Regions from separate parts of the Thermosinus thermophiluss DSM 23256 genome, predicted to be linked through region 2. Evidence: riboswitches for the same ligand, from Rfam matches in the RefSeq annotation. Region 2 holds a riboswitch; the other holds the start of a gene.
What was found. Region 2 has a riboswitch for cobalamin ahead of BLQ99_RS00410 (ABC transporter substrate-binding protein). Riboswitches for the same ligand answer to the same signal wherever they lie in the genome.
Positions count from the first base shown of each region.

Region 1 (4,212 bases), on a different contig from region 2:
TGAATTGGGATGCCGAAGCAGCCGAAAAAGGCGGCTACGAGCACTTCATGATCAAAGAGATCTACGAGCAGCCCAAGGCCATCCGCGAGACGATGACCGGCCGCCTGGCCAAAGACGACAGCCGCGTTGTTTTCGACGAACTCAAGTGGACCAAGGAAGATGTGGCCAATATTAAAAAGATCGTCATTACTGCTTGCGGCACGGCCTTCCACGCCGGGATTGTAGGCAAGTACTATCTGGAGCAGCTTGCCCGCATTCCCGTTGAGGTCGATATTGCCTCCGAGTTCCGCTACCGGTCGCCGCTGACGGACGAACACACCCTGGCGATCGTTATCAGCCAGTCAGGGGAAACGAGCGACACCCTGGCCGCTCTCAAAGAAGCCAAGCGGCTGGGCGCCCGTACCCTTGCCATTACCAATGTGGTCGGCTCGTCGATTGCCCGGGAGGCCGATCAGGTAATCTATACTTGGGCCGGTCCGGAAATCGCCGTTGCCTCGACCAAGGCCTATACAACCCAATTGATAAGCGTGTTCATGCTGGCCCTTTATCTGGCAGAACTCAAGGGAACGCTGCCGCCCGAACGCATTCAGGAGCTCATCAAGGGTCTGCGCGCCCTGCCCGGCCAGGCCCATGAGCTGCTCGAAGACGTGGAACCGATCAAGACCTTTGCCCAGCAGTACGGCTTCAACGAAGACGTTTTCTTCATTGGCCGCTCCCTCGATTATGCCGTCGCCCTCGAAGGTTCGCTCAAATTGAAGGAAATCTCCTATATTCACGCCGAGGCCTATGCTGCGGGTGAACTCAAACACGGCACCTTGGCCCTGATCATCGAGGGCGTGCCGGTCATCGCCCTGGCCACCCAGCATGACGTTTATGAAAAAATGCTGAGCAACATTAAAGAAGTCAAGGCGCGGGACGCCGTGGTCATCGGTATTGCCATGAAGGGCGACGAAGAAATTAAAAAATACGTTGACCATACCATTTTCATCCCGGCTACCGATAAATACCTTGCGCCTATTCTTGCCGTCATCCCCCTCCAGCTGTTGGCCTACTACGCTGCCGTTACCCGCGGCGCCGACGTGGATAAACCGCGCAACCTGGCCAAAAGCGTGACGGTGGAATAGCCAAAAAAGGCAGCCCGACAGCATAATGTCGGGCTGTTTCTCTGATATGACCGATAGGGAGTGAGGTTTAGCGGCCGGGGATCCGGTCTTCGCAGGGGACGGCGGTCTGGCATTTGCCGCAGCCGTAACGGGGGGCGTAGCGTGGTTTGATTTCGTTATCCAAGTATTCGGAACAAATTTGGTGGTTTTTGCCGTTCTCGTCAATAGCCACAGGCGGGCAGCGGCGGATACACACGCCGCAACGGGTGCAGTATTCATAAATTTCCCGATAAGGCCGCACGGTTGGCTCAAGTTCCAGGCTGGTGACGATGCTGCCGACCCGGCCGGCCGAGCCGCGGGCGGTGATGAGCGAACAGTTCAGGCTTAAGGTCCCAAGTCCGGCAATATAGGCCACGTGCCGCTCCGACCAGTTGCTGCGCTTATTTATTACCTGATACCGCGCGTCCAGGGCCGGAGCAACCGCCTGCCCGCCCATATCCTTTACCCAGTTCACGAGAAATTGCCGCAGTGCTTCATTGAAGAGTTCGCCCTCGATCCGGCCGTATAGCCATTCGGTGGCCGGAAGCCCTTTACTGCGGTTGGCGATGCGTACCGCCGCGGTGAAGGGCAGGAAATAGGAAATTACCGTTTTCGCGGCGGGAAGCCACTCGCGCGGTAAGAGATGGTGGGGCCCGATGACGGTTTCTTTTTTTAATTCTGCGAATAGCGGGTCGTCGGCAGCGGCGATGCCGATCAGTGGCGAATCAAAGATCCGCAGGCCGCCGAGCGGTTCTACTACATTCAGGGGACTTTCCAAGGCAAAACGATTAACCTCTTTGGCGATATCCTCCAAAAGCAGCATGATTCACCTCGTTATTAGTAATAGGTTAGTCAATCCTAATTACATTATAATGTATAAGTGTACGAATTGTATCGTAAATTTGCCCCCAAAGTAATTGGTGATAATAATAAATAACCGGGAAGCGATTTGACGCCGTAAACCCAAGATGATAAAATAATCGCAGGAGTTAAAACTGAATAAGCGGGTTAGGTGCCCGTAGGGCTTAATAGGGAAGACCGGTGCAAGACCGGCGCGGTCCCGCCACTGTAATGGGGAGCGAACCAAATTATACCACTGAGGCCAGGCCTTGGGAAGGTTGGGGTAGCTATGAGCCAGAGCCAGGAGAACTGCCTAACTGACAATCACCGCATGACCCACGAGCGATGGGGAGGGGATTATCTAGCGCTAGTACATAATGCGTTCTTATCCCGGCTGTCATGGGCCGGGATTTATTGTTAGGAAGTTGGCGGCTTTTCAGGCTTATGCCCTGTGGCGGTTATGGGGGATAAACTATTGATACAGCTATGTAATTTGTCTACATACGAGGACGATCTACGCACTTTTGACCGTGACGGCAAAATTTTGCATAATTTTTTGCATGAGCATGATCTAGCAGGACTGGAACTATTGATTGACCAGCCATGGGAAGAACGGATAGTTCCACGGCACCTAATTAAAGGGGTCCATCTGCGTTATTGGTCTAACTGGCTGGACTTTTGGCTGGGCGACAGGCAGCAGTTAGTATTGCAATTCGGTAATGAAGCGAACATCGTGAAGCATTACGGCGGAGCAGACCGCGCGATACTGGTCGAAAACTACCGGGCGGAAATCCAAAAAGCTATTGCCACAGGAGCCGAGTATGCCGTTTTGCATGTAAGCAACGCCCGGTTTGGGGAACTTTTTACCTACGACTTTGGCTACAGCGATGAGCAGGTAATTAATGGGACGATTGAATTGGTTAACGCCGTCATGGACGGTATAAAAAGCAATATCACGATCTTATTTGAAAACCTTTGGTGGCCTGGTCTTACCTTGTGCGACGCGAAGCTGGCCGCCCGTTTACTGGAAAAGGTGAATCATCCCTATAAAGGGTTTATGTTGGATACGGGACATTTGATGAATACCAACACGGCACTACGCACCCAGCAGGAGGGGATTAATTATATCTTGGCAACGCTTAAAAAGCTTGGCGAACTAAAAGAAGCTATCCAAGGCATTCATTTGCACTCTTCACTGTCAGGCAAATATGTACTCCGGACGATAAAAACAGCAGACGGTTCCTTTGACAAAAACCGGATTATGGCTCACATTCTGCAAATTGACCAGCATCGCCCGTTTGAACACCCTGATGTACATAGGATCGTTGATTATATACAACCCCGGTATTTGGTGCACGAATTTACGTTTCGCTGTCGCGCTGAATTGTCTCAGTACATAAGCACCCAGCAGGCGGCGCTGCAGGGGAATATTTTGGCACGAGGTGAAGTATCATGGAATTGTTAGGCCAAATAGCCGCTCTTTTTCAAAAAGGCGGATTGGTTATGTATCCTTTATTGGCTTGCTCCATTATGGTAATAGCAATAGTTATTGAACGCTGGCAGTATTATCGTACCGCTGAAACAAGCGATGAGTTTCTTGCTCTCCTGGAGAAAAAGTTAGGCGAGGACCAATGGCAGGAGGCCATGGCTTTATGCGAAAAAACGAGCGGAATAACGCCCAGAATTATTTTGAAAGTATTGCAAAAGGGCGTTCTTGACCCGGCGCTTCTCCAGAACGCACTGGAAGGTGCGGCCGCATTGGCAACTGCCCGTTTGCGGGACCGGCTCAGCTACTTGGAAACCATCGTTACGTTGGCGCCGCTGCTAGGGCTTTTGGGCACCGTTATTGGCATGATAAACTCTTTTAGCATTATGGCCATCAGATCCGGACAGCCTCACGCGATTACCGGCGGGGTAGGCGAAGCATTAGTTGCGACTGCGGCCGGACTATGCGTAGCCGTCATGGCGCTGGTGGCCCACAGCTATTTCGCGCAGCGCCTGGACCGAATCATTACCGGCATGGAGATGGCATTTACCTGCTTACTGGATGCGGCGGGGCGGAGGAAAGTAGGATGAAGCTGAGGAATTTGCGCCTTGAACGGCAGCCCAAACTCATGATAATACCAATGATTGATATTATCTTCTTTTTACTGGTGTTTTTCATGATGAGCACGTTATATATGGTTGAGCAGAAGACCATTCCGGTTGCTTTGCCGCGGGCGGCAGCGGC
Region 1 covers NZ_FNBU01000013.1:42,009-46,220, forward strand. The annotation lists gene glmS (glutamine--fructose-6-phosphate transaminase (isomerizing)) at 1-1,124, shown strand, start outside; gene BLQ99_RS08985 (epoxyqueuosine reductase) at 1,192-1,965, opposite strand; cobalamin riboswitch at 2,136-2,313, shown strand; gene BLQ99_RS08990 (TIM barrel protein) at 2,458-3,447, shown strand; gene BLQ99_RS08995 (MotA/TolQ/ExbB proton channel family protein) at 3,435-4,058, shown strand; gene BLQ99_RS09000 (ExbD/TolR family protein) at 4,055-4,212, shown strand, end outside.
Region 1: it holds a riboswitch for cobalamin, as region 2 does, so the genes downstream of both, BLQ99_RS08990 (TIM barrel protein) here and BLQ99_RS00410 (ABC transporter substrate-binding protein) in region 2, are expected to answer to the same signal.

Region 2 (4,212 bases):
GCTGACCTTGACTTTGGCTACATCCACTCCTAAAAACTGGGCATTCTCGTCGCCGGTTGCAAGGATGTCCAAATCCCGGGCAAACAGCATGATCCCTGCCAGGCCAATGGCAATAAGCGCCGCCATTAGCGTCAGGTTTTCCGGCGGATTGCCAAGGCTGCCCAACAGCCAGAACAAAATCGGCCCCAGCTGCTTGGTATGAAGAGCCATGATGGAGCTGAGCAACGCATTGAGTAGCGACCCCAGGGCAACGCCGGCCAAAAGCAACCGGTTGGAACTAAGCTCCGCCCTGTCACCGCCGCCAAGGATGTATACGATAAATATCGTGACCGCCCCGCCGGCAAAGGCATAGAAACTTACAAACGCGGTGTGGCCAAGCACAATGGCCACAGCAGCGCCTAACGCCGCTCCGGATGAAACCCCCAGGATAAACGGATCGGCCAGGGGATTTTTAAACAAGGCTTGATAACAAGCCCCGGAAACGGCCAAACTGCTGCCGATCAGCATAGCCAAGGCCAGCCGCGGCCACCGGATTTCCCACACGATCTTGCTATGCACCGGCGGCAGTTCCGGGCCGATTTCTACGGGCAGCAACCGCTGCACGACGATAGCCGCAATCTCACCGGGCGCAATGTCCGCCGAGCCGATGGACAGCGCGGCAACAGCCGTACCGATGAGGACGACTGCCGATAATAACAGGACTATTGATTGGGTGCTACGGAATTGTTTCATCGTTCACTGCCACTTTTCGTAGAGGAATGAAGAATTGCCGCAACCTCTTCAAGGGCGGCGAAACTGCGCGGTCCGGGCCGCGCCAAAAAGTCGTCGGAAACGTAAAAAATGCGGTTTTCACGTACAGCCTGAATGTCATTTAGCTGAAACTTCGTAAAGACCTCCGTCTTCTTCCCGTAGACGCCGTGCCGCACCACCAGATAAGTGTCAGGGTTGTAGGCATACAAAGTCTCAAAATCAGAAGAAAGGTAGTCAACCTGCCTGGCGCCGGCCACATTGACGCCCCCGGCCTGGACGATGACGTCATGGATATAGGATTTCGCCCCAACCGTGAGCAGCGGTACGTCCCATATTTCCACAAAGACCCGCCGTTTATCGCTACCTGCATGTAAAGTCCGGATGTTTTGAAGCTTTTGCGCCAGTTCGCCGGCCAGCTTTTCCCCGTTCGCTTCTTCATGGACAAGACTGCCGATCAGGCGGATCGCCTTTAAGACTTCCTCCATGGTCTGGGGTTCGATGGCCGCAACGCGAATACCCGCCTTTTCCAGCGCCCGAATGGTCTGGTAGTGCATTTGACCGCTGGCCAAGACAAGGTCGGGGCGCATCATGACGATCGTCTCAATATCGGGGCTTTGAAAACCGCCGACTTTGGGCAGCTTTTTGGCTTGTTCCGGAAAGTCGCAGTAAGTAGTAACGCCAACCACCCTGTCGCCGGCTCCCACGGCAAAGAGAATCTCAGTAATGGAGGGGGCCAAAGAAACAATGCGCAGGGGCTTAGTTTCCGGTATGTCAATACTTCGTCCCAAAAAGTCCTGCAGCTGGCCGCGGGTAGAAGTCTTGCTCTCCTGGACAGGCAGCAGCATGATCAAAATAAACAGGGACATTACAAAATAAACCGACCAGTATAGGAGTTTGCGCATGGCGTTTCCCCCTAATAATCTTCAATAAAAAGCCCGGCTAAACAGCCGGGAAGAAGAACGCTACAGCTAATCCCCTCCCCATCGCTCGTGGGTACCAGCGGTGATTGGCAGACAGGCAGTTCTCCTGGCTCTGGCTCATCGCTCGCCCAAACCTTCCCAGGACTCTTCGTCCCAGTGGCATATTCTTGGGTCTGCTCCCCATTACAGTGGCGGGACCGCGCCGGCTTTACACCGGACTTCCCTATTAAGCCCCGAAGGGCACCTGTCCCTGACATTTTAAGTTTAGGAACCGTAGAGTTTAGGAACCGCAGAGGACGCGGAGATAAAATTTTATTAAAATTAATTAAAACCTCAAGTGCGATGTATATCGCACTCTCCGTGCGCTCCGCGGTTCAATCCTGGTTTTCCTGGCTTGTGATGCCAATTTATTGGCATGATTATCTCTGTGGTTAAATATCGACTTTCCTGTTTTGTGGTGTTTCAGAAAAAATATACCACCGATTACTAACAAGGTCAATAAAAAATTTGGCTTGTCATTCTTGCGGCCTGATGACATTGTCCGCGTGGTTAGAGGTAACTGCGCCGGCGTATCTGATATAGTTTTTCGGCATAATGCTTCCTCCTCGTTAAGGTTTTAATCTTCGATTCGCTAAATCCCAAAAGGCTTCTACCCGCGTAATGATCCCGGCGCTACCGGTATGCTCGTCAATATTGATGAAAATATACGGTTTATCGCTTTTCCGGAAAACATGATGTTCCAGGTACTCATTGATAAGCGAATCCGGACCGCAGCCAAAGCTCGACACCATAACAATGCCCGTAATATCGCCTTGACGGCAAAAATAACGGGCCGCTCCGGCGATCTTGGCCGATAATTGCCAGTAGATGTCCGGCGCAAAGACTTTAGCTTCATCATAGAGGACTTTGCTTGCGATGTTATCCGGAGTAACAATCGCGGCCCCCTGGGCGGTCAGCGTACCGATTATGTCTTTACAAAACAAGGCGTCCTTCAGCAGGTAATTATGCCCGATGACGGCGATGCGGGGCCGGGGTGGTTGATTGGGCGATGGCGCCGGGGCCCGCCAGGATTTCAACGACCGGCTGTACGCCAAATTTCCGGCCAGCGGGGAACGTCCCATCGCCTGGCAAGCGGCATAGACGGCCTGAAATTGCCCGGCCAGCGACTTGGTTTCGATATTGGGAGCTATCAACCGTTCGGGGGATAGGCTAAACGTATTTCTGACTATATCGGGCAGTCCGGCAAATTTGGCGCAGAAATAAAAATGGCGGTGGTACCGGACAATACGCGGAACAAAAATATGGCTGCATTTATCCAATAAAGAAGCAACATGCCCCAGATACACCTTAAGCGGCAGGCAGGATTCGTCAATCGCGAGCGACGTACCTTGATCCAGCATGCGTTTGTTGGTTTCGCCGGATACCGTAACTTGAACTCCCATATTCTGAAAAAAAGCAGTCCATAAGCTGCCAAAATCATGGTATAGCAGCGCCTGGGGGATCCCGACATTATCGACCATATTATTCATCCTTTACCAAGAAAAAGTTGCCTGCCATTAAAAGGGAGGTAGTTCGGCTACCTCCCTCGCGGTTATTGTTCTTGGTTTTTTAGTTTGTTCTCGGCAGTAGAACTAAGGCGGCTGTTGAGTTGCGCGATGTGCCGGTTCATGTCTTGAGACATTTGCTCAAACATTGTCTTAGCGCTTTGATCGTCAGTAGCCGTAGCAAACTGTGCGTACGTACCTTTAGCGGCTTCCGCGGCAGCAATGGCTTTCTCCAAATCTTTTTTTACGGTCATAATGTTAGCCTCCAATCATAAAATGTTGAGCGCTACATTAATATTTTTTACCGGCCGCACGCATTTATAAATGGAAAATATGGTCGCTATCGGTTAATTTTTCCATTTTTGTTTCTTCCGTTTAATGCAGTCGACAAACGCCTCCAGGCGGGTAATAATGCCGACGTCGCTCGCGTGTTCATCAATACTGAGCGTGAGCAGCGGCAAGTCATAGTCCCGCGCGATGTTTTTCAGCGCGTACTCGGCAACCACCTCGGGCATACACCCAAACGGGTAGATATGGATTATGCCGTCGTACCCGTTCTTGGCGCACCATAAAGCGCCACCGACCGTTCTTAACCCTTCACCGCCGACATGATAGTTGAGATAAGGCCGCGCCTTGTTTAGATAGGCCTTCTCTTCATTATGCAAGCCCAGCGCCTGCAGCATGGTATTTAAAAACACCCAATCGCCGGTATAGACAAACCGTTTAACCTCTACCCCCTGTTTTATCAATTCATCTTCAATGGCATGGTTTACATATGGTTCAAGCAAGACATAAAACTCGCCAACTAGGCCAATTCTGACCGGCTGCCTGGCAGACTGCCCAACGGCCTGCACCAAGTCAAGCACGGCGCTTTGTTTGTAGCTTATATCGCTGAAACTCAGGCAGCCGGTAAAGTGCCGCGCCGCGTTGTTGCAGATGGCAATCAGCTTGTCCGGAAAATCTGAGCGCGCTCCGTAATAATTCTTGGCGCTGGTAAT
Region 2 covers NZ_FNBU01000001.1:83,542-87,753, forward strand. The annotation lists gene BLQ99_RS00405 (FecCD family ABC transporter permease) at 1-732, opposite strand, end outside; gene BLQ99_RS00410 (ABC transporter substrate-binding protein) at 729-1,652, opposite strand; cobalamin riboswitch at 1,750-1,933, opposite strand; gene BLQ99_RS00415 (acyl-CoA dehydratase activase-related protein) at 2,279-3,190, opposite strand; gene BLQ99_RS00420 (DUF1657 domain-containing protein) at 3,262-3,468, opposite strand; gene BLQ99_RS00425 (hypothetical protein) at 3,562-4,212, opposite strand, start outside.